Regions from separate parts of the Paenibacillus sp. FSL R7-0302 genome, predicted to be linked through region 2. Evidence: riboswitches for the same ligand, from Rfam matches in the RefSeq annotation. Region 2 holds a riboswitch; each other region holds the start of a gene.
The links. A riboswitch is a leader RNA that binds a small molecule or an ion and turns the genes downstream of it on or off. The one in region 2 is predicted to bind thiamine pyrophosphate.
Positions count from the first base shown of each region.

Region 1: linked by a shared signal. The riboswitch ahead of MKY96_RS18510 (thiamine phosphate synthase) and the one ahead of thiC (phosphomethylpyrimidine synthase ThiC) in region 2 are both predicted to bind thiamine pyrophosphate.
Region 3: linked by a shared signal. The riboswitch ahead of MKY96_RS26745 (ABC transporter substrate-binding protein) and the one ahead of thiC (phosphomethylpyrimidine synthase ThiC) in region 2 are both predicted to bind thiamine pyrophosphate.
Region 4: linked by a shared signal. The riboswitch ahead of MKY96_RS14380 (ABC transporter ATP-binding protein) and the one ahead of thiC (phosphomethylpyrimidine synthase ThiC) in region 2 are both predicted to bind thiamine pyrophosphate.

Region 1 covers NZ_JBBOWB010000001.1:4,257,094-4,265,153, forward strand. The annotation lists gene thiH (2-iminoacetate synthase ThiH) at 174-1,295, opposite strand; gene MKY96_RS18500 (thiazole synthase) at 1,324-2,088, opposite strand; gene thiS (sulfur carrier protein ThiS) at 2,119-2,322, opposite strand; gene MKY96_RS18510 (thiamine phosphate synthase) at 2,319-2,987, opposite strand; TPP riboswitch at 3,116-3,218, opposite strand; gene MKY96_RS18515 (SDR family oxidoreductase) at 3,367-4,239, opposite strand; gene MKY96_RS18520 (GNAT family N-acetyltransferase) at 4,543-5,073, shown strand; gene MKY96_RS18525 (S-layer homology domain-containing protein) at 5,133-6,383, opposite strand; gene MKY96_RS18530 (hypothetical protein) at 6,565-6,990, opposite strand; gene mdh (malate dehydrogenase) at 7,040-7,981, opposite strand.
Region 2 covers NZ_JBBOWB010000002.1:553,610-561,669, forward strand. The annotation lists gene MKY96_RS28025 (DUF438 domain-containing protein) at 1-883, opposite strand, end outside; gene MKY96_RS28030 (DUF1858 domain-containing protein) at 898-1,125, opposite strand; gene thiC (phosphomethylpyrimidine synthase ThiC) at 1,294-2,988, opposite strand; TPP riboswitch at 3,140-3,246, opposite strand; gene trxB (thioredoxin-disulfide reductase) at 3,296-4,249, opposite strand; gene MKY96_RS28045 (tetratricopeptide repeat protein) at 4,296-5,744, opposite strand; gene MKY96_RS28050 (ribose-phosphate diphosphokinase) at 5,999-6,946, opposite strand; gene hisJ (histidinol-phosphatase HisJ) at 6,970-7,797, opposite strand; gene hisIE (bifunctional phosphoribosyl-AMP cyclohydrolase/phosphoribosyl-ATP diphosphatase HisIE) at 7,812-8,060, opposite strand, start outside.
Region 3 covers NZ_JBBOWB010000002.1:239,646-247,705, reverse strand. The annotation lists gene MKY96_RS26765 (transposase) at 439-1,845, shown strand; gene MKY96_RS26760 (ABC transporter ATP-binding protein) at 2,154-2,978, opposite strand; gene MKY96_RS26755 (ABC transporter permease) at 3,059-3,820, opposite strand; gene MKY96_RS26750 (thiamine-binding protein) at 3,817-4,110, opposite strand; gene MKY96_RS26745 (ABC transporter substrate-binding protein) at 4,162-5,235, opposite strand; TPP riboswitch at 5,385-5,495, opposite strand; gene MKY96_RS26740 (hypothetical protein) at 5,568-7,019, opposite strand; gene MKY96_RS26735 (MFS transporter) at 7,068-8,060, opposite strand, start outside.
Region 4 covers NZ_JBBOWB010000001.1:3,282,143-3,290,202, forward strand. The annotation lists gene MKY96_RS14355 (amino acid ABC transporter ATP-binding protein) at 1-414, opposite strand, end outside; gene MKY96_RS14360 (amino acid ABC transporter permease) at 433-1,101, opposite strand; gene MKY96_RS14365 (amino acid ABC transporter substrate-binding protein) at 1,101-1,955, opposite strand; gene MKY96_RS14370 (DHA2 family efflux MFS transporter permease subunit) at 2,224-3,744, opposite strand; gene MKY96_RS14375 (TetR/AcrR family transcriptional regulator) at 3,895-4,551, shown strand; TPP riboswitch at 4,619-4,721, shown strand; gene MKY96_RS14380 (ABC transporter ATP-binding protein) at 4,852-5,622, shown strand; gene MKY96_RS14385 (ABC transporter permease) at 5,603-6,379, shown strand; gene MKY96_RS14390 (ABC transporter substrate-binding protein) at 6,376-7,455, shown strand; gene thiM (hydroxyethylthiazole kinase) at 7,459-8,060, shown strand, end outside.

The DNA.
Region 1 (8,060 bases), on a different contig from region 2:
GGTCAGGTTAAGTTAGACACGGTTAGTCTAGTCAAGTTAAGTTAAGCACGATTAGTCAAGTCAGTCTAAGTTCATTCAGTTTGGCTGTTCAGGTCAAGCTGATTCGATATACCTGATCAGTTTAAGTTGCACCCGGTTTGGTCACATCAGGCTCTCAACCAGATTCAGCTTGCCTACCTCAACCCAAGCGGCTCGGACAGGATATCCCAGTCCTTGAATACCGGCTGGAGTCCTTGCGAGCGCAGCATCTCGGCCATCTCGTTCACGCTGCGGTTGTCCGAGATTTCAAACTGCGGCGTTCCCCCTTCCAGGGAATGTCCTCCCACTTCGGTGGATACCCCGGCGGACATCTTCGTGATGCCGAGCTGGACCAGATGATCGCGCAGAGCGGCAGGCTCGCGTGTGGACAATGAGATGCCGGAACGCGGCAGGAACAGGCGGTACGCCAGGATGATCTGCACCAACGCACGGTCGGTAACATCGCTTGCCGGGTTGAATTCGCCTAAGTAAGGCCGGAATCGGGGAGTCGACAGCCCGATTTCGCATTCCGGGTACTTGTCCTGCAAATACCTCGCATGCAGCGCAGTTGCCAGCGCCTCCTGGCGCCATTCGTACATGCCGAGCAGAGCCCCGATATTTACCGAACGGAAGCCCGCCTGACAGCCCCGCTCGGGAGCATCCAGCCGGTTGCGGTAGACACGTTTGGGTCCTTTGATATGCAGCGCACGATAAGTCTCCTGATGGTAGACCTCCTGATAGAGCGTCAGACCGTCCACACCGGCTTCTCTGAGCTCAGCATATTCGGCTGTCGAGAGCGGATTCACTTCAATGCTGACGGAGGAAAAATAGCGGCGCAGCACGTTCACGCAGTCCCTCACATAACCGGCCGGACTGTCATTCCGGGATTCTCCGGTCAGGATCAGAATGTGGCGCAGGCCCGTGGCAGCGATGATCTCTGCTTCCCTGGCGACCTGCTCCAGCGTCAGCTTTTTGCGCGGAAAATCATAGATCGAACTGAAGCTGCAATACGTGCAGTGATTCACGCAAAAATCAGCCAGATACATCGGTGTAAACAGCTGCATCACATGGCCGAAATGCGTACGCGTTAACCGGTGCGCCTTCTGCGCCATCTCCTCCAGATAAGGCTCCGCTGCCGGTGACAGCAGTGCCATCAGCCCCTCTTCATCGACCCGCTCTGCACGAAGCGCACGCTTCACATCCTCTGCCGTATAGCGGCTCCATAGCGTTCCGTAAGGAAGCTGCTCCAGCCGGGTCATCGTCTCATAAAAGCTCATAACCGTTCTCTCCTCCCTATTCCATCTGTCAGGCCAAGAACCCGGTCAACGGTGAAGAGGCTGCCGCCGTCTCCTCTACGGGCCCTAGTCCAGCGAGATAAGCCTTGCGCCCTGCAGCTACCGCGTCACGGAAGGCTTCTGCCATCAGCAGCGGATCTGAGGCGGTGGCAATCGCTGTATTAAGCAGCACCGCTGCGGCACCCATCTCCATCGCCTCAGCCGCCTCGGACGGTCTGCCGATTCCGGCATCCACGATCACCGGCAGCTCCGTCTCGGAGATCAGAATGCGGATCAGTTCCTTGGTCTGCAGTCCGCGGTTGGACCCGATCGGCGCTCCCAGCGGCATCACGGCCGCAGCCCCCGCTGCCTTCAACCGCAGGGCGGCGGACAGGTCAGGACTCATATACGGCAGCACCACGAAGCCCTCAGCTGCAAGAATCTCGGTCGCCCGGATGGTCTCGGTGTTATCCGGCAGCAGATATTTCTGGTCGTTGATGACCTCAATCTTCACCCAGTTCCCCAGCCCCGCCGATCTCGCCAGCCGGGCAATCCGTACTGCTTCCTCTGCGGTGCGCGCACCAGAGGTATTAGGCAGCAAGGTCATATGGGAAGGAATATGGCTGACAATATTGTCACTGCTCTCCGGGTCCACCCGGCGCAGAGCAACGGTAATGACCTGTGAGCCTGATCGCGTAATCACCTCGGGAATGAGGGTGTTGCGGCTGTATTTTCCGGTGCCAATGAACAGTCTGCTGGTTAGAGTCACTCCGCCAATCATCAATGAGTCTTGCATGTTAACGCCTCCCGGAATAAGTCTTCTTGTTTAGCCTCCGCCTACAAAATGAACCAGCTCCACCCGGTCCCCCTCGCTGAGCAGTGTCTCTCCATAAACCTCTCTGCCGGCAAGCTCACCGTTCAGCTCGACAATCACCAGCTTACCGGCCCATTCGGGCCGGGACAGCAGATCCTCCAGCGTCCGGCAGCTCTCTTCAATTCTTTGCCTCTTCCCGTTAACGGTCACATTCATGCCTGTTCACCTCCTGCTGTGCCCTGTGCTTGAGCCATATCCAGCGCTTCAGCCAGCTCTGCTGCCCTGTGGACCGCTTCCCTGTACGCCCGGGCCGCTGCCACAGGGTCCGGGGCTCCGCAGATCCCCGACATGACGGCAATGCCAGCCGCCCCTTGGGCTAACACCGCCCCGGCATTCCCCGGGGTAATCCCTCCAAGCGCAATCAGCGGGATGCAGCTCCAGCGGACGGCCTCTGCCAGCTGCGCAAGTCCGCGTGCCTGCTGTCCCGGCTTACAGGCCGTCGGGAACACATGCCCGTAGAGGCAGAAGTCTGCTCCCTGCCTTCCAGCCTCTGCCGCCTCTTCCCGCGAGTGTACCGATCTGCCGATCCGCAGGTCCGGTGCAAGGCCGCGCACTGCGGCTGGAGGAAGACTGTGCCAGGCTAAATGTACACCGCCTGCCCCGGCGGCCAGGGCAACATCGATCCGGTCATTAATGACCAGCTTCGAAGGCGGAACCCCGGCCTGAAGCATCTGCTGCGCCGCCGCCAACAGTTGGCGGGCGGGCATGGCTTTTTCGCGGAGATGGATATAATCCACTATAGAATGTACAGCCACGGCCCATTCGGTCAGCGCTTCAGGCGGCAGCCGCCCGTCCGAGACCGCATGAATCTCATACAACACTCTTTCGCCTCCCGTCTGCTCCAAGCCCGCTTTGCACCACCCCGCAACACAAAAAAGACCGCTCCCCGTAAAGGAAGCAGTCTGGAATAAAAGCAGGAATACCGGGATTAGCCGTATACCCCCGCTGCATTATTCGTTCTCCACTTCCCTACGCTGGTATAAACCAGATCAGGTTCAAAGGGTCCGGACAACTACGCCCGTCTCAGCCTTGCGGCACCCCTAGTGATCGTTCTATGCGGTTGTTTCGTCTTGCTTGTTGTATATTAGCATATTATTTCTGTTAGGGCTATACCTATCTCGTCTCACAAAAGCCAGCCTCCCGGCTGGCTTCTCCACATTTGCTGAGCAAATTGTGTAATACGTATGGTTACACTGCTTCTTATCCGTTCACAACCTCGCCGCCGTTCACATGCATCACCTGCCCGCTCACATAGGAGGAATCGTCCGAAGCCAGGTACACATACGCCGGTGCCAGCTCTTCAGGCTGTCCCGGGCGCTTCATCGGCTGGGTGCCGCCGAACTCACTGACCTTCTTAGCGTCAAAGGTTGACGGGATCAGCGGGGTCCAGATCGGTCCGGGAGCTACCGCATTCACGCGGATGCCCTTATCCGCCAGATTCATCGACAGTGACCGGGTGAAGCTGAGAATGGCTCCCTTGGTGGACGAATAGTCCAGCAGCTGCGGGCTGCCGCGATACGCCGTGATGGAGGTGGTGTTAATGATGGTAGCGCCTTTTTTGAGATGAGGCATGGCAGCCTTGGTCAGATAGAACATGGAGAAAATATTCGTCCGGAACGTACGCTCCAGTTGCTCCGCCGTAATGTCCTCAATATGATCCTGCGGATGCTGCTCCGCCGCATTGTTGATTAGAATGTCAAGCTTGCCGAGTCCTTCAACGGTTTGACGAATCAAGCTCTGACAAAAGCATTCGTCCCCGATATCCCCGGCGATCAGAATACACGTTCTGCCCTCCTGTTCCACCTGGCGCTTGGTCTCTTCCGCATCCTCATGCTCGTTCAAGTAGGAGATCACCACATCCGCGCCCTCCTTGGCAAAATGAACGGCAACTGCACGCCCGATCCCGCTGTCGCCTCCGGTAATGAGCGCAGCCTTGCCCAGCAGCTTGCCTGCTGCCTTGTACGCCGGTGTCTCAAACTCCGGAAGCGGGTTCATCTCACTTTCAATTCCGGGGCGCTGATCCTGCACCTGCGGTGGTAAAGTTTTGACAGGTTGCTTGCTAGTGTCTGGCATAATCCATTCTCCTTTCGCTGTCCACAGTATTGTTGATCAATCATGTTAGCATGGCTTAAGGTCTGGTGTTTATGCATCAGGCAGTGTGCCTGCTTGGCTCTACGTTATGTTACTTACCACACTTGGCAGCCGCCCAAACAAGTAATCTTCATTCAACGGTTCCTATAGCGGAACGATAGTCAGTAAGTAAGGAACGTTTCCAAAAAGATTATTATCTATATCCGCTAAGGGGAATGACCTATACTTTGTGGGGAACAACGGCAAGATCATATCGAAATCATACTAGCAGGAGGGTATCGCACAATGAATGCAAGAATCACCTTATCTCCGGTCACCCCGGACGATATCGATTTCATCACAGATCTGGAAATGAGCGTTTCACTCTGGCCCTTCGAGGATATGATTCCAACCGACAAGGAGGCCGTCCGGAAGACTGTGGCGGAACGAATCCAGAGCGACTGGCATAGACAATTCCTGATCAGGCTAGCCACTCCCGAAGCAACCCCTGTAGGGGAACTGAGTATACATTGGTATGTAAAAGAGCGCGAAAGCTGGGAGCTGGGCTACAGCCTTTTCCCAGAATACCGGGGGCAAGGCTACTGCACCGAAGCTGCGCAGCTGGCCTTGAAGCTTGCTTTTGAAGAATGGAAGGCCCACAGAGTTGTGGCTATGTGCAATGAATACAATACCTCATCCATCAAAGTGCTGGATAGGTTAGGCATGGTCCGCGAAGGCGTATTCCGGGAAGAAATACACTGGAACAACCAGTGGGTGAACCAATACTTTTATGCGATGCTGGACCGGGAGTACCGGGCGATTACCGGGATACGATAAACGCACGGCCTACGCGGCGCGCCCGGTCCAATTGTGGACATTCTGTTTTTAGGCACGCTCTATTCATCTTCCTTCACAATTGCATCCTGAACCTTACCCGCACCCATAACCTTCGTTGACGTATTCAGAATCGCCTGCGTCACCGTTGTCCCTTCATCTAGCTCTATCTTAACCCCTGTTGCAGAGGCAGCGGTCTTAAGCGTGCGTATGGAGCCTTTTTGCAGGTGGAGGACGGGTCCTTTGGCTTCAATGTTCACATCTCCGAAATTGCCGTTAAGCGTCACTACGATCCCGGCTGCAAGGCCGGATGGCAGATCAATATCTGTGAACCCTTCTCCGGTACCCTCCCCCTCTTCCAGATTTACACCGGACTGTACCGACAATGCCTTCACCCAGGTTGTACCTTCGGTGACCAGGCGGGCAGTTCCACTATTCTTCTGCACAATCACTTGGTTCATGGTTGTGTTCTTTAGCTGCACTGAGGGATCTCCGCTGCCCTGTATGATGACCTTGCCTAGTACTTCAACACTGTCCAAGTTCACCTCTCCGTTGCCGATTCCTTCCTCCAGGACCAGGTCTCCAAAAATCTTCAGATTCTGCAGCAGCACATCATAGCCGGATACAGTGACATTGTTATAGTATTTGATGGCTCCTGGTTCAAAGCTTCCAAGCCCCTCAGAATGGCTGATAGTTACACTCTGCAAGCCGCCGCTTGTGACATTGTAGTAATCCAGCAGTGCAATCGCTTCGGCCCGGGTCATCGCCTGTTCTGGAGCAAACCGCCCGTCCGGGTACCCCTTCATTCCTCCGTCATTGATCAGTGCAGCGACATCGGCTTCACTCCAGCCTGCAATCTGATCCTTATCGCTGAACATGGATAATACCTCCGTGCTTCCCGTCTCAAAATACATCATTCTGCTCACCATAATCGCCGCCTCCTGGCGCATAACGGGATCGCCCGGACGAATCGTGCCTCCGTAACCCTTGATGATGCCCACTTCCAGCGCTTTCGAGATTTCTTCGTATGCCCAGCTCGTCTTAGGCAGATCGCTGAAATCAGCCTTCACCTTGCTCTCAGCCGTCAGCCCGGCCAACTGGTTGATTAACGCGATAAATTCCGCTCTAGTGATCGCCTGATCCGGCCGGACTGACCCGTCCGCGAATCCCTTCAGCCATCCCTGTTCCAGCCAGCGGCTCATCTGCTTCTGCGCCCAGTGTCCTTCATAATCGGCTGCCGCAGACATATGCCCGGCTGAACCCAGCAGCAAGCCCAGACTCAGCCCGACCGTTACTAATTTTCTTCCTATCATTACTGCGCTCACTCCTAAGTATGTATGTGATGCCAAATGAACCAAGCACCTAATCATAGTGTAGCGGAATACACAGCCGTTGGGAACAATATCCAACCATGTGCATCCAGACATGCGAAACAGCCCTGGAGGCCGAGGCTTCCAGAGCTGTTATCACACTGCCCATCCGGCAGCAGGTTATTTAGATAATTGTGTTGTAGACCATGAAAAAGATCATGACGACCAGCGAGACCATCAGCAGCAGACTCATGGTACGAATCTTGGCAGTCTCGGCAGAGACATCGCGGTTCTCTCTCATGCCTGCCGCAGCAAGGCGCAGAGGCTTGGTCATAATCCCGCCGAACGCGAACATAGCCAGCAGAAGCACCGTAACAATGATCATCCAGGGTACAGAATACTCGCCCTTAGTCATCATGTAGCCGCCGGTCAGCAGCTGAATTACCAGCCCGTATTGGGCAAAACGGTTGAATCCGCCGATTGCACTGAGCGTGCCTTCCTTCGCCGGGGAGGACAGCTTAGCCGTCCCGCTTAAGATAAACGGCAGCACCAGATAGAAGCCAAGTGCCAGTGTCCCGATCATATGCAGAAAAAAGAAAACATGACCCATCATAATCTCCTCCAATTTCAATTTGCGGGGCTCCGGCAGATTGCCGGGGTTACATTGTTACCGAAGAAGTCACCGCCCGGACCGAATCAGCGGACTGGTCAAGCGCCGCCTGTTCCTCCGCCGTAAGCTCCAGTTCAAAAATCCGCTCAATGCCCTCCGCTCCCAAAAGCGCAGGAACTCCCATGAACAGGTTCTCATAGCCGTATTCACCCTCAAGCAGAGCGATTACCGGTATGATCCGTTTCTTGTCCTTGAGAATAGCCTCCGCCATCTGAACCAGGGATGCTGCCGGAGCATAATACGCGCTGCCGTTCCCAAGCAGGCCGACAATCTCACCGCCGCCGACACGGGTACGCTGCACAATCTCTGCGATGCGCTCTGCCGGGATAAGCGTCTCGATCGGAATACCGCCTACGCTGGAATAACGCACTAACGGCACCATATCGTCGCCATGGCCGCCCAGCACGAAGCCGCGCACATCCTCTACCGATACATTCAGCTCCTGAGCGATGAAGGTGCAGTAGCGGGCCGTATCCAGCACCCCGGATTGCCCGATGACGCGGTTTTTGGGGAAGCCAAGCGCATGATAGGCCACGTATGTCATGGCATCCACCGGATTGCTCAGTATGATCACAATGGACTCTGGAGCCACGCGCTTCACATTCTCACAGACCGATCTGACGATGTTCGCATTGGTATTGACAAGATCCTCACGGCTCATGCCGGGCTTACGGGCAATCCCTGCGGTAATAATCACAATGTCAGAATCCGCTGCGTCCTCATAGCTGGAGGTTCCGGTAATTTGAGCATCGAAATTCTGCACGGGGCCCGCTTGGAGCATATCCAGCACCTTGCCCTTGGTCGGATTCTCAAGCTGAGGAATGTCAAGCAGCACTACATTGCCAAGCTCCTTCTGGGCAAGCATAAGCGCCGTGGTCGCGCCGGTGAATCCGGCACCTACGACAGTGATTTTTGAACGTTTGATCGCCACGGTAGCCCTCCTAACCTGATGATAGTCTGAAGGCGGCCTACATAGATATAAGCTACACGGATGTGCAGCTTATATCTGT
Region 2 (8,060 bases):
GTCCGGTCTCGAACCGGATGAAGCCCTGCGGGGACAGGCCTTCCCCTTCTTCCGCCGGAACATCAGCACCCTCAGGCTCCGCTGCACGTTCCGGTATCCATTCCTGGTCGGGCGCAGTCAGGCAGAAGCCGATTTCATCGCTTTCGCGGGCGATCCGGACCCACTCATCCTCAGTCAGCTTATCCAGCGCCATCGGGAGCAGAATATTCTCCTCCTTGAAGATCATCTCATTGACTTCCTTAATGATCTCCTCCAGTGCGGCTGTAATCTGCCCGCTGTCCCCGTTATAGGCGCTAAGCGCCTTCTTGGCTTCCTTGATCATATTGCGGATTCCGTCATCCACTCCCCACATTACCTTCGTAGGACCGTATATGCCGTACTTCTCCAGGTAAGGGAACAGCAGATTCTCCTTACGGCTGTAGTGCTTGTCGAGATCCAGCAGCAGACTAAGGTCCTCCAGCAGCTTGAAAATAATCTCCTCGCTGGCGTTCTTCTTGAACTTATCTGCATGCAGCTCCAGCCGGAAGTTGACCAGACGCTCGATCTCGCGGTTCTCCAGCTTGAACGTATGCACGGGATGACCGGGCTGCTCCTCGGGCTTAGAAGAACGGTGAATCTGTTCAATCGAGCCTTTGAAAATCGCCGTATGCACAGAGCAGAGGCGCTGTACTTCCTCTACCGGAATGCCTTCCTCGGTCATCAGGGAGTGCTCCATGGCGGAGATTTCCTCCACCGTAACATCGCCTACCGCCTCTTCAAATCGCGCCTTAACCTCCTCCACGCTTTTGCCCGCATGCAGCTCCTTGATGATCTCTCTCAGCATAGCCTGGCGGCGTGTCTGTTCCGGCACATCGACCTCGCGGTTATTAATCAGTTCGCTCATCGCAATCTCTCCTTCTATTCTATAATCTCGAAACCATGCTGCCAAAAGGCCCGCCGAACGGTTTCCAGCTCTATTTTCTTTAACTTCATTCCTTTAGACAGGGTCATGAACCGTCCTGCGGTCTGCAGCATTCCAGGCTTCGCAATATCACGGAATCCCAGCTCTACCATGATCTCCACCACTTCCGGGTGCCTGGTTACCAGCTCAAAGACCGATTCATCCAGCTTCAACGCTTTGCTCATCCTTTTGCACACCTCACTAATGAGAACTCTTCTCAAGCAACAGCTTAGCATAGGTCACAGAGGTGAATTGTGATTGTAATCACTAACTATAAAAAGACTATCCCCGCAAGCCTTTCAGCTTGGGAGATAGCCTAAGAATGTTGCGATTCCGCTATATTAGCAGCTAAATTACAGTGATTTGCTCCATCTATGAGAATTACGGATATCATGCGAAATCCGCATGCTGCAGAATTTAGGACCGCACATCGAACAGAAATGCGCCTGCTTCGCCCCCTCTGCCGGAAGGGTCTCGTCATGATACGCGAGCGCCCGTTCCGGGTCGAGGGAGAGATGGAACTGGTCGCGCCAGCGGAACTCGAACCGCGCCTTGGACAGCGCATCATCCCGGTCCTGCGCCCCCGGATGTCCCTTGGCGAGGTCTGCGGCATGTGCAGCGATTTTATAGGTAATGACGCCTTCGCGCACATCATTCTTGTCAGGCAGGCCTAAATGCTCCTTAGGTGTAACGTAACACAGCATCGCCGTCCCGAGCCCCCCGATTATCGCTGCCCCGATGGCCGAAGTGATGTGATCATAACCGGGTGCAATATCCGTAGTCAGCGGGCCGAGGGTATAGAAAGGGGCTTCGTGGCAGATCTCAAGCTGCTTGTCCATATTCTCCTTAATCTTGTGCAGCGGCACATGGCCCGGACCTTCGACCATGACCTGAACATCGTGCTTCCAGGCTAGTAGCGTCAGTTCTCCCAGTGTCTCCAGCTCGGCGAACTGAGCTTCATCATTGGCATCGGCGATAGAGCCGGGACGCAGGCCATCCCCCAGCGAGAAGGCCACATCATACGTCTTCATAATCTCACATATATCCTCGAAGTGTGTGTACAGGAAGTTCTCCTGCTGATGAGCCAGGCACCAGGCGGCCATAATCGATCCGCCCCGGGATACGATGCCGGTCATTCTCCGGGCAGTCAGCGGAATATAGCGCCGCAGTACCCCGGCATGAATGGTGAAGTAATCCACTCCCTGCTCCGCCTGCTCAATCAGCGTGTCACGGTAGAGCTCCCAGGTTAAATCCTCGGCTATGCCGTTCACCTTCTCCAGCGCCTGGTATAAGGGCACTGTCCCGACCGGCACAGGAGAATTGCGGATTATCCACTCCCGGGTGGTATGGATCTTAGAGCCGGTGGAGAGATCCATGATGGTATCTGCCCCCCAGCGGGTTGCCCACCGCATCTTCTCCACCTCTTCTTCAATAGAAGAAGTGACCGCAGAATTTCCGATATTCGCATTGATCTTCACGAGGAAGTTACGGCCGATAATCATCGGCTCACTCTCCGGGTGATTGATATTGGCCGGAATGATGGCGCGGCCTGCGGCCACCTCATCCCTTACGAACTCCGGCCGGATATTCTCACGGATCGCAATATACTCCATTTCCGGTGTTATGATCCCTTGCCTTGCATAATACAGCTGGGTCACATTGCCGCCTGCATAGGCCCGCCGGGGATTCCTGCACAGTCCTGGATGAGCTTCTGCGGCAGCCCCTTCTCTGCGGATTCCGTTATCCTCCGGCCGGACGGCTCTTCCGGTGTATTCCTCCGAATCGCCGCGTTCCTCAATCCAGCATGAACGGTGCGGCGGCAGTCCCCTCCGAATGTCCGTCTCCTCCGCGGCATCCGTGTACATACCGCTTGTGTCATAGACCCGCAGCGGAGCATTGTCCTCTTCCCCGGCAACGCCTTCGGTTCTGCTGAGGCTGATCTCCCGCATCGGAACCCGGATATCCGGGCGTGAGCCCTCCACATACACTTTACGGCTCGCGGGGAATCCGGAAAGATTCACCTCTTCGTTCTTGAGCATTCCTGTCATTTCAATCTCCTCCTCTTCGCTCTGTACACTCATCAGATAAGAGGTCACGCAGCAGATTGAGCTGAAGAATCTATAGATTCCTGCAAGTCAAAAAGCCGCTCCACCTGGAGCGGCTTTATTAAAGGAACAGCCAAATAAGACTGTATTCAAAAAAGGTCCGACTCCACTTTCCTACGCTGGTATGATCCAGATCAGGTTCAAGGGTCCGGAAATTCAATTTTCCCGTCTCAGCCTATTCAGGCTCCCCTAGTGGGTATCTTATCTAATTAAATGCATTCTACCAGTTTGGGTAATTGTTGTAAACCCGTTATTTGTCCAGCGATTCGCTCCAGTCGTGCACCATCGTGCCTTCCAGGAACTTCTCAGCATCCATGGCGGCCATACAGCCGGTCCCTGCTGCCGATATCGCTTGACGGTAACGCGTATCCTGCACATCGCCGCAGGCGAATACGCCTGGGATGTTGGTCTCGGTGGTACCCGGGTTCACCACGATATAGCCATTAGCATCCGTGTTGATTTGCCCGCCCAAGAAGGCTGTGTTCGGTGTGTGTCCAATCGCTACGAACACGCCGTCTGCTTCTACCAGCTCTGTCAGACCTGTCTCATTATTAAGCACCGTAAGGCCCTTCACTCCGGTCTCTCCTACCGTTACTTCAACCGGTGTGCGGTTCAAGGCCCAGGTTACCTTACTGTTGTCACGCGCCCGGTCCTGCATGATCTTCGAGGCCCGCAGCTCGGGACGGCGGTGAACCAGCGTTACGCTGGACGCAAAGCGGGTCAGGAAGCTGGCTTCCTCCATGGCGGAGTCTCCGCCGCCGACGACGACAATCTTTTTATTACGGAAAAAGAAGCCGTCACAGGTCGCACAGGTGCTGACCCCGCGTCCCACATTCTCCTGCTCGCCCGGGATGCCCAGATATCTTGCAGAGGCCCCGGTTGAAATAATAACTGATTCTGCTTCCAGTACACCCATCCCGTCCACTGTTACCTTGAACGGGCGCTGTGAGAAGTCCACCGACTCCACCCAGCCGTTCTTGAATTCAGCGCCGAAGCGTTCCGCCTGCTTGCGCATATTGTCCATCAGGTCCGGACCCAGAATCCCTTCAGGGAAGCCTGGAAAGTTCTCCACTTCTGTCGTCGTTGTCAGTTGTCCACCCGGCTGCAAGCCTTCAATGACCAGCGGGCTCAGGTTCGCACGCGCCAGATAAATCGCGGCAGTCAGCCCGGCCGGGCCTGTTCCGATTACAATCGTTTTGTACATTACATTGGCCTCCTTACAAGTAGGTGTTCTTACAACAGCAATTGCTTCAAATACGGGTAGTGGACGGCGATAAGCCGCCGGTTCCGGGCAGCATCCCCTTGGGTCCGGGAGCAGCCGCAGGCTCCTGCTCTTCGCCGGGCGAGCCGCCGGCTTCATTCAGGTTCTCCCCGATCAGCCGCTGAAGGCTGAACAATGCCGCCTCCTGCAGGCGGTCCTCCTTCAGCGGCTCCTGCTCCAGAACTCCGCGCAGTACCTCGGACATCTCCTCGTCCTCAATCCAGCGGAGAGCCTCGGTCACCTGAAGCTTCGTAGCGGAATCGCCGTAGCGCAGCGCCCAGAAGAACGAGGCGCGCAGCAGCGGATTATTCCGCACTTCTTCAGTGAATCTGCCCGTATTGCCCTTCCACTGCTTCAGCTGCTCCTGGAAGGGCAGCTGATAGTTATAGCTGACTGCAGGCATAGGCTGTCCTTCTGCCCGGGCCTGCTGGAGCTGGGACAGGAAGAACGCCGGGACAGCGGAAGCAGGGTCCAGCTTGGCTGCCTGTCTCCAGCAGCGCAGTGCCTCATCATGTCTTCCGCTATTGCTTGCCGCCGCCGCACAGTAATGATACAGCCCGGCGTCTCCGGCGACCTCCTCGTCCTTCAGCAGACGGCGGAAATGGCTGTAAGCGGCAGCGTGCCGGCCCAGGATACCCATGGTTGTAGCCATTTTGAATACATGCTCCTGATGGAACGGCACTGTTGCTTCAAGCATACCCAGCAGCGTCGCAAGCTGTTCCTTATCTCCTGCATACTGCAGGAAGATGGCCATATTGCACAGAGCGTGCAGATTGCCGGGGTCTTGCTTCAGCACCTCATTCAGACATTCCTTCGCCTTGGCGAACCGGCCCATATAGAAATGAGCCAGTGCCAGATTATTATGCGCAGCCAAAAAATCCGGGGTGCCCGCAGTGATCTCCTCCAGCAGTTCTACAGCCTGAGGGAACTTACCCTCCTCCAGCAGACTCCGCGCCCGGTCATGCTCTACGACTCCCTCACGGCTGCGGATACGCACCAGCGGAGCAGGCCGGTTCAGCTCATATTGCAGCAGCTCCATCAGTTCTTCGGATTCGGTCATGAACTCGCCGTTAGCATCCTCTTCCAAGTAAGTGACCAGCGAACGCTCCGCCTCTTCAAAGCTTTCCATATTGGCGAAGTTATTAGCCATGTAGAAATGGCATTCCGTCATAGCGGGGTCGATCTTCTCCAGAACATGGATAAGAATCTCGTTAGATGCGGTATAATTGCCCATCTCAGATAATATACCCGCCATATTGCAATGATTCACCGGATTATCCGGCTCATATTCAACAGCTTTGCGAAAATTTCTTAATGCCTTATCATATTGAAAGCGGTCCAGCGACCGAACGGCTCTTTCAAAGAAAAAATTGGCATCCAGAGTGACCGGAATGACATTACTGTGCTCCGCGACATTCTCTGAAGTTCTCTCTATCATGGAAGCAAGGCACCTCCCTTGTTTCAGCTTCCCTAGCCTTACCTGTTCGTTTCCATTTATGGTCTCGGCTGTCTTCTTCACACAGTATACCACATGTGGCAACGAGATTCTCAAGTCTCAGGGAGAGAGCTGACGGGAGGGAAAAGCTCAAGTGGAAACGGCTTTGCCGTCCTTTCAGGGACGGCACCCGTTTCAGCGAGAAATAGAAGGATAGGTTATCTTGTGCCTCATTCACAATAAAAAAGACGCGGGAGTTAAATCCCCGCGTCTCTGAACAGCTTATCTATGGAACCGCCCTCGATAATAATACGCGTGGCCTCAGCCAGCATGGGAGCTACCGAGAGCACTGCGAATCTGCTGGAATGCTCATCCGGCAGGGCAATCGAATCGGTAATGACAATCTCGTCGATATTGGGATGATCCATCCGCTCAAGCGCATCCCCGGAAAACAGTCCGTGCGTAGCACAGACGATACTGTTCCGGGCGCCCCGCTCCTTCAGGCCCTCCACCACATTGACGATAGTCGTTCCGGTATCAATAAGATCCTCTATAATGATCGGCGTCCTGCCTTCCACATCACCAATGACATGCGTAATCACCGATTCATTATGCGCCGGACGCTTCTTGATCATGATGGCGAACGGCGAATCCAGCCGGCTGGCCAGCTTCTCCGCCATAGACGCGCGTCCCGCATCCGGGGAGACCACGACCAGATCGGTAAGCCCCTTCACCTTCAGATAACCGCTGATCAGATCAAGCGCAGTCAGATGATCCACCGGAATATTGAAGAATCCCTGTATGGCTGCAGCATGCAGATCAATCGTAATGACGCGCGTTGCGCCGGCGGTGGTCAGCACATCGGCGACCATTTTGGCCGAGATCGGCTCACGTGGTGCGGACTTACGCTCCTGCCGGGCGTACCCGTAATAGGGAACGATAATGTTCACCGTTCTGGCCGATGCGCGCTTGGCGGCATCAATCATGACCAGCAGCTCTACAAACAGCTCGTTAATCGGATGAGCCAGGGATTGCACCAAAAATACGTCGCAGTTCCGGATGCTCTCTTCATAATGCACATAAATCTCGCCGCTTTTGAAACGGGTCAGCTTGATCTGGCCAAGCGGCGCACCAAGGCGCTCCGCAATATCAGCGGCAAGCTTCGGATTCGACGAACCGGAAAAAATCCGTAATTGATGATGCATAGTACCCTCCTGGGATTATAAATTTATATATTGAACGGAACGGATGTACGGCGGCGTCCTTCAAAGACGGCCAGTTCGCGGAAGCCGGTGCGCCAGAGCATGTCCCGGGCCTCTGTTAAGCCGTCTCCCAGCTTCATGGGATCATGCGCATCAGAGCCAACCGTGAGCGGAATGCCTAGCGCAAGTGCCTGGACCAGCACATGCTCTGCCGGAAACATCTCGGCGCACGGCTTGGTCAGCCCGGAAGCATTCAGCTCCATGGCGGTTCCGCTGCGGGCGATGATCTTCAGCGTATCCAGCTCAAGGGCTCTGGCCTCCGCCAGGTCCTCCGGCGTCCGGGGTCCGTAACCGAACCTTTTGATGACGTCCATATGTCCTATAATATCATATAATCCCGATAACGCCGACTTCTGTACAGCATCATAATAGCGGCGGTATACCGCCATTACATCCTGGCCTTCCCAGCCATGGGTCTGCCGGTGGTCGGTAATATCCCATTCTCCCAGGAAATGCACCGAGCCAATAAGATAATCCCACGGATAGGGTGCCAAAAGCTCGCGGATCTGTTCCTCATATCCCTCAATATAATCCGCCTCCAGCCCCACCCGCAGCTCAATCGTGCCCCGGTAGCGCTCCTTCAGTGTAAGGCATTCCTCCACATATCGCGGAAGCTCCGCAAGGGGCATAGCCATCTCGGGATAGTAGTGGTCCGGGTCGACATGGATAAGCGGCAGATGATCCGACAGCCCGAGCTGCTCAAGCCCCAGAGCGATGCCCCGCTGCACATACTCCTCCAGCTTCCCGACCGCATGACCGCAGCGTTCATGATGGGTATGATAATCGATGTGCATGCTGAAAGTTCCTCCTAATCGCGGCGAGGCCGTTCATGGCGGGCGCTCAGCTCTTCCAGAATCTCATCCAGCGGAAGCTTGCGCTCCTGCAGCAGCACCAGCAGGTGATAGATCAGATCGCTGACCTCCAGGCGCAGCTCGGCATTATCCTTGTTTTTGGCGGCAATGATCGTCTCAGAGGCTTCCTCACCGACCTTCTTCAGGATCTTGTCCACGCCCTTGTCGAACAGATAGGTCGTATACGCCCCCTCAGGACGGTTCAC
Region 3 (8,060 bases), 310 kb from region 2:
GATCCCTATAGCTGCATTTCGTACAACTAACCTGCTTTTTATAGCTTGATATCACTCATTCGGGCAGATTTAGTTGTACTGACTACAGTTATAGGAGACGAGCGATCCTTTTTACTGTTTTTAATTGCACAGACTACAACTACACGGGTGAAGTGGTTCGCAACTTACATTACACCACCTGAGTTTGTTCTAGCCCATTGTATTTTCTACAACAGATGCTCCCTAAATATGCCGCGAATTTGAATCTAATGCACTTCGGAGACAATTTCATAATTCAAAACCCTTGCTATACCTGGTTTTTTTGAGCATAGAAAAAGGAGTACCTCCCCAAATTCTCGAAGTTATAGGCGACGAAACCAACACCCGAGAAGAAAAGAGGTAATCCCCATCTATTCTATTCGACAAGAAGAACTGTTTTCCTTCGAGGAATTGCTCCAAATGAGTCCAGAAGATAAATACAGCCAAATCTTTGAACACTTACATTTAGCTCCAGTTCTGTTCGCACTAGGGAAAAAGAACCATCGCGGACGGCCTGAAAAATTAAATGTACCTGCCATGATCTACTCGCTGCTGATTGCAAAAATGGAGAACATCGAGTTTGTCTCTGCCCTGGTCCGGCGACTGAATCATAGCAACGAATTTCGAGTCCAGTGCCGGTTCACCGGCTCGGATAACATTCCAAGTCAGGCCTCCTATTCCCGTTTGATTCATGCGCTGGAGCAAACGGGAATGCTGGAACAACTTCAGGATCGCCTAGTCACGTCTGCCCTAGAAGAAGGCTTTGTGAGCGGAACCCATCTGGCTGTGGATTCATCCATGGTCGAGGCTTGGGATTGCCAATTTAGCGAATCGGCCTCCAAGCGTCGTGCGGCTCGCCGGGGGCAAAAGAAAGGCGAAGCTTCGGTGGCCGAGCAAATTCAGCTCGAACATCCCGAGCCTGAGCCTAAGGTGGCGAACGAGCCGCTGAAGAAACCCAGATATAGCAAGCCCGGCCGTCCATCCCAGGCGGAAAAGGAACGTCGGCGCGAGGAAATGGAAGCCTATGAACAAAGTCTCGGACCGTTCCAGAAAACCATTGAAGCGATGTTGCCGTACCCGTACGATGAACTACTGACCGCGTTGCCCCGGCATGCTGCGCGTTGTGACAAGAAAAATACGAAGGGCCGAATGACCAGCTATTACGGGTTCAAGGCGAATCTGCTGGTCGACACGGACAGCCAGTATATCCTCAGCGGCCTCTTTAGTTCGGCCAATCCGAATGACCAGCGTATGGCGGTCGTCCTTCTCAAAGGCCTGCTCCTGAAGTTTCCGATGCTAAAGGTCAAGCATATCTTGGGCGACAAGGGGTACGATTGCGCGGCGATCTACCAGTTGATTCATTCGCTCGGCGCCTATCCTGCGATTTCCCTGATTCACCACAAAGACCCGCCTGCGGGAATGAATCTCGATTACACGCCAGTGTGCGCTCAAGGGCATGCGTACCGTTACGACAGTTTTGATGCCAAATATGAGACCCTGAAGTACACCCGGCCTAGTGAATGCAAAGGCTGTGCGCTTTCCGGTACCGAATGCCAAAAAGTGTTTAAAATTCGAATCCAAACGGATTTGCGTTTACACACCTATCCCGCCAGAGGGAGCGAAAGTTTTACAACACTGTACAAGAAGCGTACGGCCGTGGAGCGTGTGTTTGCCTATCTCAAAGAGTATTTCGGGATGAAGCGCACACGCCACCGCGGTGTCCGGGCAAGTGTCGATTTCCAGCTCAGTACGCTCGCGTACAATTTGAGTAAGTTTGCGTTAGACAAATTGAACCAGCAGTTGAGGAATTCCCAGCAAATCGCCTGATTTTTTAAAAATGTGACCTTAGATTTTGGCCTAATCTTGCTATTTAACAAATTGAATTATGAAATTGACTCCTTCGTACAGCAGAAATCTGCGAAAGTGGTGTTTTGGGGCAAACAAACAAAAATCTGCTGTATAAAATACAGCAGAAGTGAATTTCGCCTGGAATATTGCAGATTCTATTGCAGTAAATACAATCAGTAAGAGTTATACCGCTACTGACAAGGCAGTGCCGAGTCACGAAGACTGTTGTTAGGCACAGCGAGGAGCTCGATCGTTCCTGCAATTTCACCTTCGCAGCAGCTTGCCCCTTAGCTCTGGCTCTTCGCCTGCTCCTCGCGCATCCACTCTGAGAGCTGGCGCCGCATCCGGAGGAACTCCGGCGAATCGGCGATCTCTTCGCGGCGAGGGCGCGGGAACGGGACCTCCACGGTGTGGAGGACGGAGCCGGGACGCCCGGAGAAGACGTAGATGCGGGTGGAGAGCAGCAGCGCCTCTTCGATGTTATGGGTGATGAACAGTACGGAGCGGCGGTTCTCCTCCCACAGCTCCAGCAGCCAGCGCTGCATCTGCTCGCGGGTCAGCGCATCTAGCGCGCTGAACGGCTCATCGAGCAGCATCAGCTCCTGCGGCGCGAGCATGGCCCGCAGGAAGGCGGCCCGCTGCTGCATGCCGCCGGAGAGCATGTGCGGGTAGGCCCGCTCGAAGCCGCCGAGGCCGATCTTCGCCAGCCAGTGGCGCGCAGCCTCGCGGGCCTCCCGCTGCGGGGCGCCTTGCAGCTCGCCGCCAAGCAGGACGTTATCCAGTGTGCTGCGCCACGGGAACAGCGCGGGCTGCTGCGGCATATAGCTGATCTTGCCGCGCTGCCCGGTCACCGGGATGCCGTTCATGCTCACCGTTCCGGTATCCGGCAGCGTAAGGCCGCCGATGATATGGAACAGCGTGCTTTTCCCGCAGCCGGACGGGCCGACAATGGAGACGAATTCCTGCGGCTCCACGGTCAGGGACACCTGATCCAGCACCTGCGTCTCCCGGCGGCGGTGCTGGAACGACTTGCTGATGCCGCTGACTTCGAGCGCAGGCGGCACACTCCGTGTACCCAGGCGTCCATCTACGTCCGCCTTCTCCAGTTCAATCCTCGTAAGCTCAGACACTTCGCCCAGCCTCCTTCAGTTCATTATGGTTACTTCTGTTTTGGATGATTCTTCCGTACACGTTAAGCTTCCTTGCGCGGCTTCCAGCGCACCAGCCATCTCTCCAGCAGGGCAATGAGCGCGAATAATACGAGACTCAGCAGCACGATAATGGCGATGGCCACGAACATCCGGTCCGCCCGGTAAGAGGCCTTCTGCAGCAGCATATAGTAGCCGATCCCTTTGTCGGCGCCGATCCATTCGGCCACCACTGCGCCCATCACCGCATAGGTGGCGGAGATTTTGAGCCCGGAGAACAGGGAGGGCAAGGAGCCGGGAAGCTCCAGCCGGGTGAAGATCTGCCACTTGCCCGCACCGGCCATCTTCATATAATTCATCATCACCCGGTCGCTTTGGGCCAGTCCGCCCATGGCTGCAACAGCTACGGGGAAGAAGCAGACGAGGGTGATCAGGATGATTTTGGGCAGCAGGCCGAACCCGAACCAGATAATCAGCAGCGGGGCCAGCGCAATGGAGGGCACATTCTGGCTGAGGATCAGCAGCGGATAGATCGCTCGCTTGACCCAGGGCAGCAGATGCAGCAGCAAGGCGGTGAGCAGGCCGATGCCTGTGCCGACCGGGAAGCCGATCAGGGTCAGCCGCAGCGTGGCGGCGGTGTGCTCCCAGATCCCGGAGGCGTTGTTCTTCGATTCACGCGCGATATCCGACGGGCTGGGCAACTGGTAAGCCGGGATGTCGAACAGCATGACCGATAGCTGCCATATCCCGACAAAAAAGAGGACCGCCACAAAGGGCGGCCACACTAGCTTCCAGGTGCTTCTCACGGCCGGTATTTCTCCGTCAGCTTATCCATGCTGATGCCGCCCGGATTATGGGCGATCTTGATCTGTGAGATGACACTAGGACTGCCGGAAGCGATCAGCGCCTCATGCATGTCACGCACAATATCCAGCAGCTCGGACAGCTCGCCTTCCATTGTAGTCTCCAGCGGATTCACCTGATGCTTCACGCCTGACTTTTGAATGACCTCTATAGCCTTGTCCACGTAAGGGATGGAATCCTCGTTGTTCGGTGTCTTGGGAATTACCTGAATGCTGAGCAGTGTGTTAGCCATGATCAATCATTCCTTTCAAGTTAGGTATAAGATTCCCGCCATGCGGGCTCATTATGATTCCGGCAAAAATTCATTCGTAAACGTACTCTCCGCATCCAGCGGCTTATCCAGCAGCTTCAGGCCGTACATCCAGTCGGCGTAGTTCTTCCAGATCTCAAGCTTCTGCTCACCCCAGCGCGGGGCGTCGTCCTTGTATTTCGGGCTAAGCCATTTCTGGCTGGCCAGCACCAGCTTGGGGTCCAGATCAGGGACAGCATCAGACAAGACCGTCGCGGCTTCTTCCGGGTGGTCGATGGCGTACTGATAGCCTTTTGACGTAGCCTTCAGGAATGCCTTCACCACTTCAGGATGCTCGGCGATCTCCTTCTCACTGGTGGTCAGGACTGGTGTGTAGTAGTCCAACTGCGGAGCGTAATCCTTCAGATACAGCATATCCAGCGGCTCCCCGCGCAGCTCCGCTTCCACGCCGGTCCAGGCATAGAAGATCCAGGCGAAGTCAATATCCCGCTTCACGGCTGTAAAAAAGTCCGCTTCGCCGATATTCACCAGCTTCACCTTGGAGACATCCCCGCCTTCGGGGTCCATGATGGCTTTCATGGCAGCCTGCTCCGCAGGGGAGCCCCAGCCTCCGTATGTTTTGCCTTCAAAATCCTTCGGCGTCTTAATATTGCGGTCCTTCGGAGCCGCGAAGCCCGAGGTATTATGCTGAATGATTGCAGCAATCGATACCAGCGGCACATCCTGCAGACGGGCCAGGGTCAGCGCCTCCTGGGCGCTGATGCCGAACTGGGCTTCACCAGAAGTGACCATTGTGTCGGAACCGGCAGCACCAGGCTGTACAATCTGCACATCAAGACCTTCCTCCGCGTAATAGCCCAGCTCCTTGGCAGCATACAGGCCGGTATGATTCGTGTTCGGCGTCCAGTCCAGGGCAATCTTGACCGGGGTCAGCGCCTTAGGTGCATCCGTGGGTGCGGCTGCGGTTGCATCAGGTGCAGCCGTGCTGTTACCGGCAGCAGGTGCGCTGGCCCCCGCATTGCCGCTGTGGTTCCCGCCGCCACATCCCGCTACGGTGAGCAGCAGCATGGAGCTGAGCAGTAGTGTGACTGTTTTTTTGACTCCCATTTCTCTTTCTCTCTCCTTCCAGCAACCCCTGGTCTTCAGAGCTTACAGAAACCTTATTCCTGTACATCCTTAGAATCAAAAAAGCGTCCCGATGATCGGGACGCCAGTGACTTGCGTGAGGGGACTTCAGCTTCAGTACCGCTCAAGGCACTGTGCTGAATGAAGATTCCTACGCTGGCATTATCCAGATCAGGTGTAAGGGTCAGTATCTTGTGGGATACAATCTCAGCCGGCCAATTCCAGCACCCCTGGTTCTATAAAGTTCACGGGTATTGCTATGTTCTTACGGTGTATTATAGACGGCAGTCCTGCCGTTGTCCACCCTCTGTGTCTTAATCCCTCGTATAATGCCGCTTCTTGCGGCGGCTGCGGATGCCGTTCCAGATCTCTCTCAGCGTTAAGCCGACACTGACGGTGATCCCCGAGAAGGTCAGGAACAGAGCCAGATACTCGAACGCGGAGTACTCCAGCATTTTGCTCCAGTCGATCTGGCCCTTCAGATCCTCGATGACCTGATTCATCCCGTATATCCCGCTGATGACCGTAAATACGGTGAGCACCATCAGGAGCGTATCCCGCCGTTTGGCCTGGAATTTGTCCTGGTACTGGAACAGGTCATTCAGGGTCATTTTCACCTCATCGAACAAGGCATCATTGCCATACACCTTACGCAGCTGAAAAAAAATCTCCCGCCCCTGCGACTGCGAGATCAGCTCCAGAAAATAGAATTTGGCCGAGAATTTGTTGATCAGGAAGATCAGATTCTCGATCTCGTCGTTGTCGTGGTTGATGCGCAGCCGGGAGTGGAGGTTGGCGAGCTTCAGCAGCACGATTTTATGAAAAATACTCAGCAGCATTCCGTAATAATACTCGCCGTACATCTGGCTGATCAGCTGGGCGGCAATCTCCGGCTTCGCCCGGCTCACGCAGCAGAAGGTCTGCTCATTGGTCATATAGTAGGTGTCCGGCCCCCAGCGGCTATAGCAATGCTCCCGGGTATACTGCTTGATATAGTCTGGATCACTTGCGCTCATATAGGGGGTGCCGTCGATGCTCAGACCGTCCACTTGGGAGGCCCGGTAGAGCAGCTCGACACTGATCTCTTCCTCATCCTCCGGGAGATTAACGCCGTAGAAGGCCTGCACCAGCATCCGTTCATCGACGAAGAAGGGCAGGGTCTCGAAATAATTGCCATTCGTCTCTGCAGGATCGAGATACGGCTCCAGCCCGGCTGCCAGATGCCTGAACACGAAGTCCTCCACCCGGGCAAAAGACTTCTTATGACAATGGATGAAGGTATGCTCATCCTGAAAGCTTACATCCTCCAGGTTGCGGAACCGGTCGGCGAATTCGAGCACCATGCTGAAGGGGAGATTCTCCTCCTCAATAGCCACTCTTACCGTCAGGAAGCCCAGCTCGAACGGGCAGAGGAACACATCGGTCGACAGCACGCGGAAGGGAATCGTCTGGAAGGGCATTTGAAGCCCGCACAGCAGATCATTGGCCCGGGAAAAGCGGCGGAAGGAATCCCTGTCCTTCTCACGCGGAAACAAGACATGAGCGGCAAACGGAAGATAGCTGCGCTCCATTTTCTCATGGGATACACAGTGATTCTCTCCGTAATAGGCATGCTCCAGTTCTTTGTTCTCAAGAAAAAAACGCGTAAATCCATCCTCCTGAAGACTCTCAATCAGCTCTTGATCGACTTCCGCCTTAATCGAAAAGGGGAAAATGAATTGCAGCAAGGCGGTATGCAGAGTGGGCTCGGAATGCAGTTCAGCCATGTGTGGGTTCCATCCTTATTCACAGAATATGGACCTTGTTGTATACAATTACCCGATTCTCCAGGCGGTTACGCTCAGCACGAATAACAGCGCGGCAAAAGCGGCCAAAAGTCCCGAAGTCTGGGCGATCTGCAGATGATCCATGGACCAGCCGGTCAGTAGCGGCAGTACTGCGCCGCCAATTCCGCCGGAGGCGATCATAATGCTGGGCGTCGATTCTTCCGCGCCGGGCAGCAGCTTACTGGAGAAGACCAGCGCGATCGAGAAGATGCCGGACATGAACAGGCCAAGCAGCAGGATGATCGCAAAAGCGGCAAGCCGGTGACCGGCGAACGGGAAAATAACGAGCAGCAGCAAAGCGGCAAAGCAGCTGACGAGCACATAGATGCGGTAGGAAATTTTCTCGGCGATGACACCGGCGAACAGTCTGCCCGCCGACATGGCGAGCCAGAAGAAGGTCACCGTGAGTGCAGCCGTGGCCTCGCTCATGCCCAGCTTCGCGATGAAGATCGCCGGCATGAAATTCACCAGGCTCATCTCAGTGCCTACATAAAGAAAGAAGAACAGAATGAACAAGCCAAGCACCACCCATTGCTTGCCCTTGTAGGGCAAGGACAATCTTCTGGTGGTTCCCGTTGCCGCAGCGCGGTCAGGGCGGGCAGGCCGCTCATTCAGCGCGCTGTCCAGCGGGCCGAAGCTGCTCTTCGCCCAGAAGAGCAGCGAGAGGAGGGAGCAGGCGGCAACGATCAGGAAGGCCAGCCTCCACTGCCCTGCGGCAATCAGCGGACTGGCCGCCAGCGGCATGAGCAGCGCCCCGACACCGAACAGCACCTCCAGCCGGCTCATGGCAACGGCCGTTCCTTCGGTGACTGCGGCTATAATAATCGTGCCGATGACGGCTTCGATCATCCCGAAGCCGAACCCTGCGGCTACGGCAATTACGTACATCCAGCCCCAGGGCGGGAGGAAGGCATAGGCAATCTCGGCGCATAGCAGCAGGCCGGTGGCAATCAGAATGCCGCCGCGCTTGCCGAACCGCCG
Region 4 (8,060 bases), on a different contig from region 2:
CGCATCTGCCTTGTCTGCCAGACCCACCTTGTCCAAGAGTGCCAGCGCCTTGCTGCGCGCTTCCTCCTTGGAACGCTTTTGCACCGTGATCTGTCCCTCCATGACATTGCCGATCGCCGTCATATGCGGGAACAGATTATAAGACTGGAACACCATTCCTGTCTGCTGGCGCAGGGAGAGTACGGTACGCTGTGGAATTTTGGCACCCGGGGTGAAATCCAGCTTAATCGTGTTCAGTGTAAGACTGCCCTTGTCGGGGGTCTCCAGCAGGTTGAAGCAGCGCAGCAGCGTGGTTTTGCCGGAGCCGGAAGGTCCGATAATGACCATGACCTGGCCGTGTTCAACGGCGAGATCCACACCTTTCAGCACCGCAAGCGGCCCGAAGGACTTATGTAAATCGCGTATTTCAATCATGCGTGTGCCTCCTTCACCTTAACTGGCCGAATACCGGTCCAGCCGCTTCTCCAAGTAATTCTGCAGCGCCGACAATACGGAGCAGAACAGCAGATAGAACAACGCCGCTTCGCAATACAGCAGCAGGGGTTCATAGGATGTCGCCACAATCTGCTGGGCTTTTCTGAAGATCTCTACATAAGTAATACTGGCCGCAAGCGAAGTATCCTTAACCAGGCTAATAAAAGAATTCGATAACGGCGGAACCGACACGCGGGCAGCTTGAGGCAATATCACCCGGCGCAGAGCCTGCTTCCGGCTCATCCCCACAGAGAACGCGGCTTCCCACTGGCCCTTGTGGATAGACAGGATGGCAGCCCGGACAATCTCGGAGGAGTAGGCCCCGACACTGAGCGTGAACCCGATGACAGCGGCGATGAACGGATCAAGCACAATCCCGGCGGCGGGCAGTCCATAGAAAATAATAAACAGCTGCACCAGCAGCGGCGTTCCCCGGATCACCCAGACATAAAATCTGGCGATCAGCCTCGGAAGTCTCCAGGAGGACAGCCGGGCAAGCGCAGTAATCACCGCCAGCAGCAGCCCCAGAATAAAGGATACCACCGCAAGCGGAAGGGTAAAAGCCACCCCGGCTTTGAACAGGGGCAGCAATGAATCGAGAAATATTTGTATTTGGCGGTCATCCATCATTTCGATACGTCAGTGCCGAAGTACTTCTCGGAGATCTTAAGGTAGGTTCCGTCGCTCTTCATAGCGGTCAGCGCTTCGTTCACAGCCTGCACCAGCTCGTCATTCCCTTTCAGGAAGACTGCGGCACTATGCGAGCCTTCGGCAATCTCATCCACCTTCTTGATCTTGATATCCGGCTTCTGCTTCTTCAGGTCGAGGAAGGACAATCCGTCATTCACGGTAGCATCGATCCGGCCGGAGGTCAGCAGATCAATCGCCTGGTTGAAGCCTTCGGTGGATACGATCTCGGCACCGTTGTCTGTGGCGATTTTGCCGAGGTTGCTGGTCAGGGACTGGCCGGCTTTTTTACCCTTGAGATCAGCGAACGTCTTAATATCCTGATTATCCTCCGGTACGATCAGCACCGCCTTGGAGACAATATACGGATCGGAGAAATCATATTTCACTTTACGTTCATCAGTGATGGAGACTTCATTGAAGATCACATCGAAGCGCTTCGCATCCATCCCGGCAAAAATCCCGTCCCATTGCGTCTCAATGAACTCCGGCTTCACACCTAAACGCTTGGTCACTTCCTCAGCAATCTCAACATCGAAACCTGTCAGCTTGCCGTCCGCATCATGGAAGGTGAACGGTGCGTAGGTTCCTTCGGTTCCGATGCGCAGCTTGCCGCTGGCTTTGACGGCCTCCAGGCTGTTCTGCTCCCCGGAAGCTGTACCCTCTGTAGCCGCTGCTGTGGGTTCATTCCCGGTATTGCCGCCCGTTGCTGTCTTGTCCGTATTGTTGTTTCCGCAAGCCGCAGCCGTGACCATGGTCAGGAGCAGCATAATAGTCAGACTTAGTTTTTTCATTCGATGAATCCCCTCTCATATCTTCTCTTTAGATACCGTAATTACCGGCAAAAAGAATAGTAACACTGAGGCGTTACCTGCGTCAATGATTTTTTCCGATTATATTCATCGGATTTGTATAGTATTGATTTTCCATAGCTTAGCTTGCCCCAATTTCGGCTCCTGCATCAGAATATTCAGAAGAGAAAATAACAAAAAGCGACCCTCCGGCAAAAGGAGAATCGCTGCTATATGGATGTTACAAGCTCTGCTTCTATATGGTGCATTACTATACGTGCATGATTTCCGGCGTTGCCTGTTCCTTAGAACGTTCAGTCCCGGAATGGCGGCCCCGTCGCAGCAGCAGTCCAAGGACCGCACCGCCAAGCGCGACAAACATCATAATGTGGAACGTGTCCGCGAAGCCCTGCGACAACACGGTCTGCTTGGCCAGCAGGAGTGCTTCCTGTGAAGCGCCTGCGGTGCTTTTACCGGCAGCCGCCGCTGCCTCCTGCATCTCGGTACCGCGTGCCGTTGTTCTTGCCGTCAGAATCGTAACCAGAGTCGAGACGGCCAGCGAGGTAATCACCTGCTGCATCGAGTTTGTCAGCGAGGTTACCCGGTTCACCAGATGGCTTGGCGCCTTGTTGAGCAGATGCGTGTTCATCGGCATCATCATCAGTCCCATTCCGGCCCCGCACATGATCAGCGGAAGGATCAGATCGCGGCTCTGCGTGGTAAGATCCACATGGGAATACTGGAATAGCGCGCCGGAGACCAGACTGAGACCGCAGACCACGAGCCAGCGCACACCGATCCGGTCGAACAGTATCCCGGCAATCGGCATCATCAGCCCGGAAGCGATCGCTTGCGGCAGCAGCGTCAGACCGGTATCAAATGCGCCGAAGCCGCGGGCCTGCTGCAGAAATTGCGGGAGCAGGAATAACGCGCCGTATAAGCCGAACTGGGCAATCCACTGCACGATGATTCCTGTCGTGAAATCTACGGATTTCAGAATCCGCAGCTCCAGCAGTGGTGTCTTGGAGCGCAGCTCGGCGATGACAAAAGCGATTAGTGCCACAGCGCCCAGCAGCAGCCCGATCAGCGTCTTCTCAGAGGTCCAGCTCTGCGCGCCCTGGCTGACCCCGTAGGTTAGCGAAGCAAAGGCCAGCGGTCCAAGAACCATACCTAGCTTATCCATGCCGGGCACGCTGTTCTTCGCCGCACTCGGCAGCTTGCGCAGTCCGATCAGCACAGCGATGATGCCAATCGGAATATTAATAAGGAAGATCCAGCGCCAGGAATGGTATTCAACCAGCCAGCCCGACAATACCGGACCAATAGCCGGAGCGAACAGGACGGGAATGCCCATAATGCCCATGACTACGCCGACCTTACTTTTGGGAGCCAGTCTGTATACATAGGCCATTCCGACAGGGAGCACACAGCCGCCGCCCAGTCCCTGAATAACCCGGAAAACAATCAGCCACTCGGCGCTGCTTGGTGTAGCGCACAGAATCGAGCCTATCGTGAACACAACTACCGCCGTCAGGAAGACCGTCTTGGCCCCGAACCGGTCAGACAGCCAGCCGGACAGCGGAATAACGGAAGCCTGGGCCAGCATATATCCGGTAACTACCCACTGCAGCGTATGCAGATCCGTCTTGAAATCCACCACCAGCCTGGACAAGGCTACGTTCATCGCCGTACTGTCCAGTACAACCATAAATACTCCTGCAATGATGGCCAGCAGCGGAACCAGAATGCCGGACAGCCGGAAATCGGCTTCCTGCTTCAAGGTCTGATCCATGTCTCTTCTCCTCCTGAGCTGTCCGCGTTCTAGATTGACCTGCGGGCAGATTGTTCTATATAATGAGTGAACGGACAACTGTCCGTAAGCGCAATTCATAGTCTACGGACAATTGTCCGTTGTGTCAATTCTTTTCTGAAAGGGGTTCTCATGAAAAAGCCAGACACCGATGCTGCGCAGCTCCCGCGCTCAGCTCCGCAAGCCATAGAATCCGCCCCGCCCGAGTCCGCCGATCCTTATGTACAGCGGATTCTTGAAGCTGCCCGCCAGTTGTTCACCGAGAGCGGTCTTGAGGCGGTCAGCATGTACAGCATTGCCAAGCGGGCAGGCATAGGACAAGGCTCCCTGTACCGCCGCTTCATGGACAAGGGTGAGATCTGTTCTGCACTGCTGAAGGGCAGCGCAGATCAATTCCTGTCCGGGCTGGAGCAGCAGGTGGCTGCCAGTGCCGGTGAAGCTCCGGCTCTCGCTCAGCTGCAGAGCAGCATTGAGCAGATTGCCGATTTCATTGAGCAGTATGCCGAGCTGCTGAATATGATCAAAGCCGAGTTCACCGGCAAGAAGCAGCTGACCCAGTTTGAGCATCCTTTTTTTCAGCGGCTGGGGGTGATGATGACAGAGCTGCTGCAGCGCGCTGCGGCGGGCGGTGAGCTGATTGACATTGATCCGGCCTTTGCGGCCACAGCCTTAATCTCTGTCCTCAGCCCCGATCTGTACCTGTATGAGCAGAAGCGGCACCATTCCTCCAAGCTGGACATCTCCCGGGGCATCGTCACCTTGTTCGTGACCGGTCTGGCGAAGCGCTGACCCGCCTGATCTTTACAAGACAGGAATTTGTGGTATATTAAGTAGCAATTACGAATTCAATAGCAACATTATTCACTAGGGGAGTCGGCCGACTGAGACGGAGCTTAAGCTCCGGACCCTTTGAACCTGATCTGGATCATACCAGCGGAGGGAAGTGGAGCAGAATGTATCAGTGGTTCCCGTCACAGGGCCGCAGCTGACTGTACCTTCCGCCCCATTCATTCCTCCGGGAATGAATGGGGCTTTTTTGTGCTCACCGCAGTATCTATATCAATCCGGGGAGGCTTCGTACATAGTCTTATGATCAACATTAGCAATCTATCCTATGCTTTCGGGACGGGCTCGTCCCGTACCCCAGTCTTCTCAGGGCTATCCATGAATGTGCAGCGCGGCGAATTCATTTCTGTCGTAGGCGGAAGCGGATGCGGCAAAAGCACCTTGTTCAAAATCATCGCCGGCCTGCTGGAGCCGGACAAAGGCAGGATTACGCTGAACGGAGCCGAGTCCGCTGCAGCAGCGAAGAGGCTGGGCAGTGTGGCCTACATGCCGCAGCAGGATCTCCTCCTGCCTTGGCGCACCGTGCTGGACAATTGTCTGCTGCCTTGGGAACTCAAGCGCAGCCGTCCCAAAGCGGCCGCCGTGGCCGAGATCCGTACCCTGCTGCAACGCTTCGGCCTTGAGGGAACCGAAGGGGCTTATCCCCAGGAGCTGTCCGGCGGGATGCGCCAGCGCGTGGCGGTCCTCCGCACCGTGGCGGCGGGGAATGATCTGCTGCTGCTCGATGAGCCGTTCGGGGCGCTCGATGCCATTACCAAGCGCTCACTGCAGCGCTGGCTGTTGGAGTTATGGGCAGAGCTGGACAAGACGGTGCTGTTCATCACCCATGATCTGGAGGAGGCGCTTCTGCTCAGTGACAGAATCTATCTAATGACGGGCAGTGGCGGCAGCGGGATGCAGGAATTCCCAGCCGGTCTCCCCCGCCCGCGTCATCACAGTCTGAATTATGAGCCGCAGTTCGCCGCCCTGCGCCAGGAATTGGAGCTGAAGCTATATGAGAACCGCCGCTCCTAGAAGATTGCTCCAGCATTACGGTCCGGCTGCCCTGCTCGCCCTGCTGACGCTTGCAGTCTGGGAGACTGTAGCCCGGCTGGGCCTGGTTCCTCCCTTCATCCTTCCGGCTCCGTCTGCGGTGTGGATGGCATTGATGGAAGACCGCCATCTATTGTTCGGGGTACATCTGCCCGCCACACTGCTTGAAGTGCTCACAGGCTTCGCACTATCCGTGGTCTGCGGCAGCCTGCTGGGAATCGCCATGCACCTGTTCCGTCCGCTGGCCAAGGCGCTGTACCCGCTGCTGATTATCAGCCAGACGGTTCCGCTGATCGCCCTCTCTCCCCTGTTCATCATGTGGTTCGGCTACACCCTGTGGAGCAAGGTCGCCGTTGTCTTCCTGACCGCTTTCTTCCCGGTGGTCATCGGCACCTATGACGGGTTGTCCAAGAACACGGACGCCTACCGGGAGCTGCTGCTGACATATGGCGCGAACCGCTGGCAGATTCTCGGGAAGGTGGGCGTTCCGCTGGCTTTACCCTCTTTTTTCTCCGGGCTGAAGCTGTCGGCTGTGTACTGTGTGATCGGTGCAACTATTGGGGAATGGCTTGGGGGCAGCCAGGGGCTGGGCTATTTCAGCCGCAGAATGGCCGGGAATCTGCAGAGCGCCAAGATGTTCGCCGCCGTTGTCTTATTATCCCTGCTCGGTATCCTGCTGTTTCTGGCAGTCGCCGCGCTGGAGAAGATTATTCTGAAGAAAAGAGGACGTTATTCATGACTACTATCCGCTATACCCGTTATCTGCACCATGCGATTTCAAGGCCAGCCATGCTGCTGTCTGCTCTGCTGCTCTGTATGCTGCCTGTCCTGGCAGGCTGCGCCAATACGGACAGTCCGGCGGCCTCTGGCCCCCCGGCTGCTGCACCCTCTACCTCTGAGGCCGGGGCTAAAGGCGGGGCCCATAAGCTGACGATTATGCTCGACTGGTATCCCAATGCTGTTCACTCTTTTTTGTATGCGGCAGAGGCTGAAGGCTATTTCGCTGAGGAAGGTCTGGAGGTTGAGATTGAGATGCCGGCCGATACCAATGATGCGCTGAAGCTTGTTGCTGCGGGGAAGGTGGATCTGGCACTCAGTTATCAGCCCCAGGTGCTGATGGCACGGGGTGAGCAGATTCCAGTCAAGTCGATTGCCGCGCTGGTGCGTCATCCGCTGAATCATCTCATGGTAGCCGCAGACAGCGGCATTACCCGCCCCGGAGAGCTGTCCGGCAAGCAAGCCGGATATTCCTCCGTCCCGTTGTATGAAGCCATGCTGAACACGATGGTCAAAAGCGACGGCGGGGACCCTTCCTCCCTCAAGCTGGTGGATGTCGGCTATGAGCTGATCCCTGCTCTCTCCACCGGACGGGTGGATGGCATTATGGGCGGGTTCATCAACCATGAGCAGCTGATTCTGGAGCAGGAAGGCCATCCGGTCCGCTCCTTCAATCCCGTGGATTACGGGGTCCCGGATTATTATGAGCTGGTGCTGGTCGCCAGTGAGCAGGGACTGCAGGATTCACAGGGCTTTTATCAGAAATTCGTGGATGCCATCAGAAAAGGCCAGCAGTATACTGCCGGTCACCCGGATGAAGCGCTGAAGCTGCTGCTTGCCCATCAGGAGGATACCGCACCGCTGGATGAAGCCATTGAACAGCGCAGTCTGGAGATCCTGCTGCCGCTGATGGATGCCGGTTCCCAGCCCTTCGGCTATCAGGACAGCGCTTCATGGGAGAAGGTGAACCAGTGGCTGAGCGAGAACGGTCTGCTGGCTGCAGAAGTGGATGTTAAGAATGCTTTTATTAATTTTTAAATTATGCCTACAGGAGGAATTCATATGTCTTATCTGTCCAAAGTACGCCAAGCGAACCCGCTGGTGCATAATATCACGAATATCGTAGTCGCTAACTTCACAGCGAACGGGCTGCTGGCTCTAGGAGCCTCGCCGTTCATGGCCGATGCCATCGAAGAAGTAGCAGATGTCGCCGCCATGTCCGGGGCAGTGGTGCTGAACATTGGCACGTTGAATGAATCCGCCATCGCTTCCATGATCGAGGCAGGGAAGGCTGCGAACCGCCACCAGGTGCCGCTCGTGCTTGATCCCGTTGGAGCTGGAGCTACCGCCTACCGCACGGACGTTACGGCGGGGCTGCTCCGTGAGCTTCAGCTTACTGCCCTGCGCGGCAATGTGGCCGAGGTTGCCAATGTGGCCGGGGAGAGCTGGGCCAGCAAAGGCGTGGATGCCGGAGCAGGCGAAGGCGATGTAGTCGCTCTGGCCAATAAGGCGGCGCAGAAGCTGAACTGTGTCGTGATTATCACCGGCAAGGAAGACATTATCACAGACGGCAAGCGCACTTATATCGCCAGCAACGGGCACTCCATCCTGACCCGGGTGACCGGAACCGGCTGCCTGCTCAG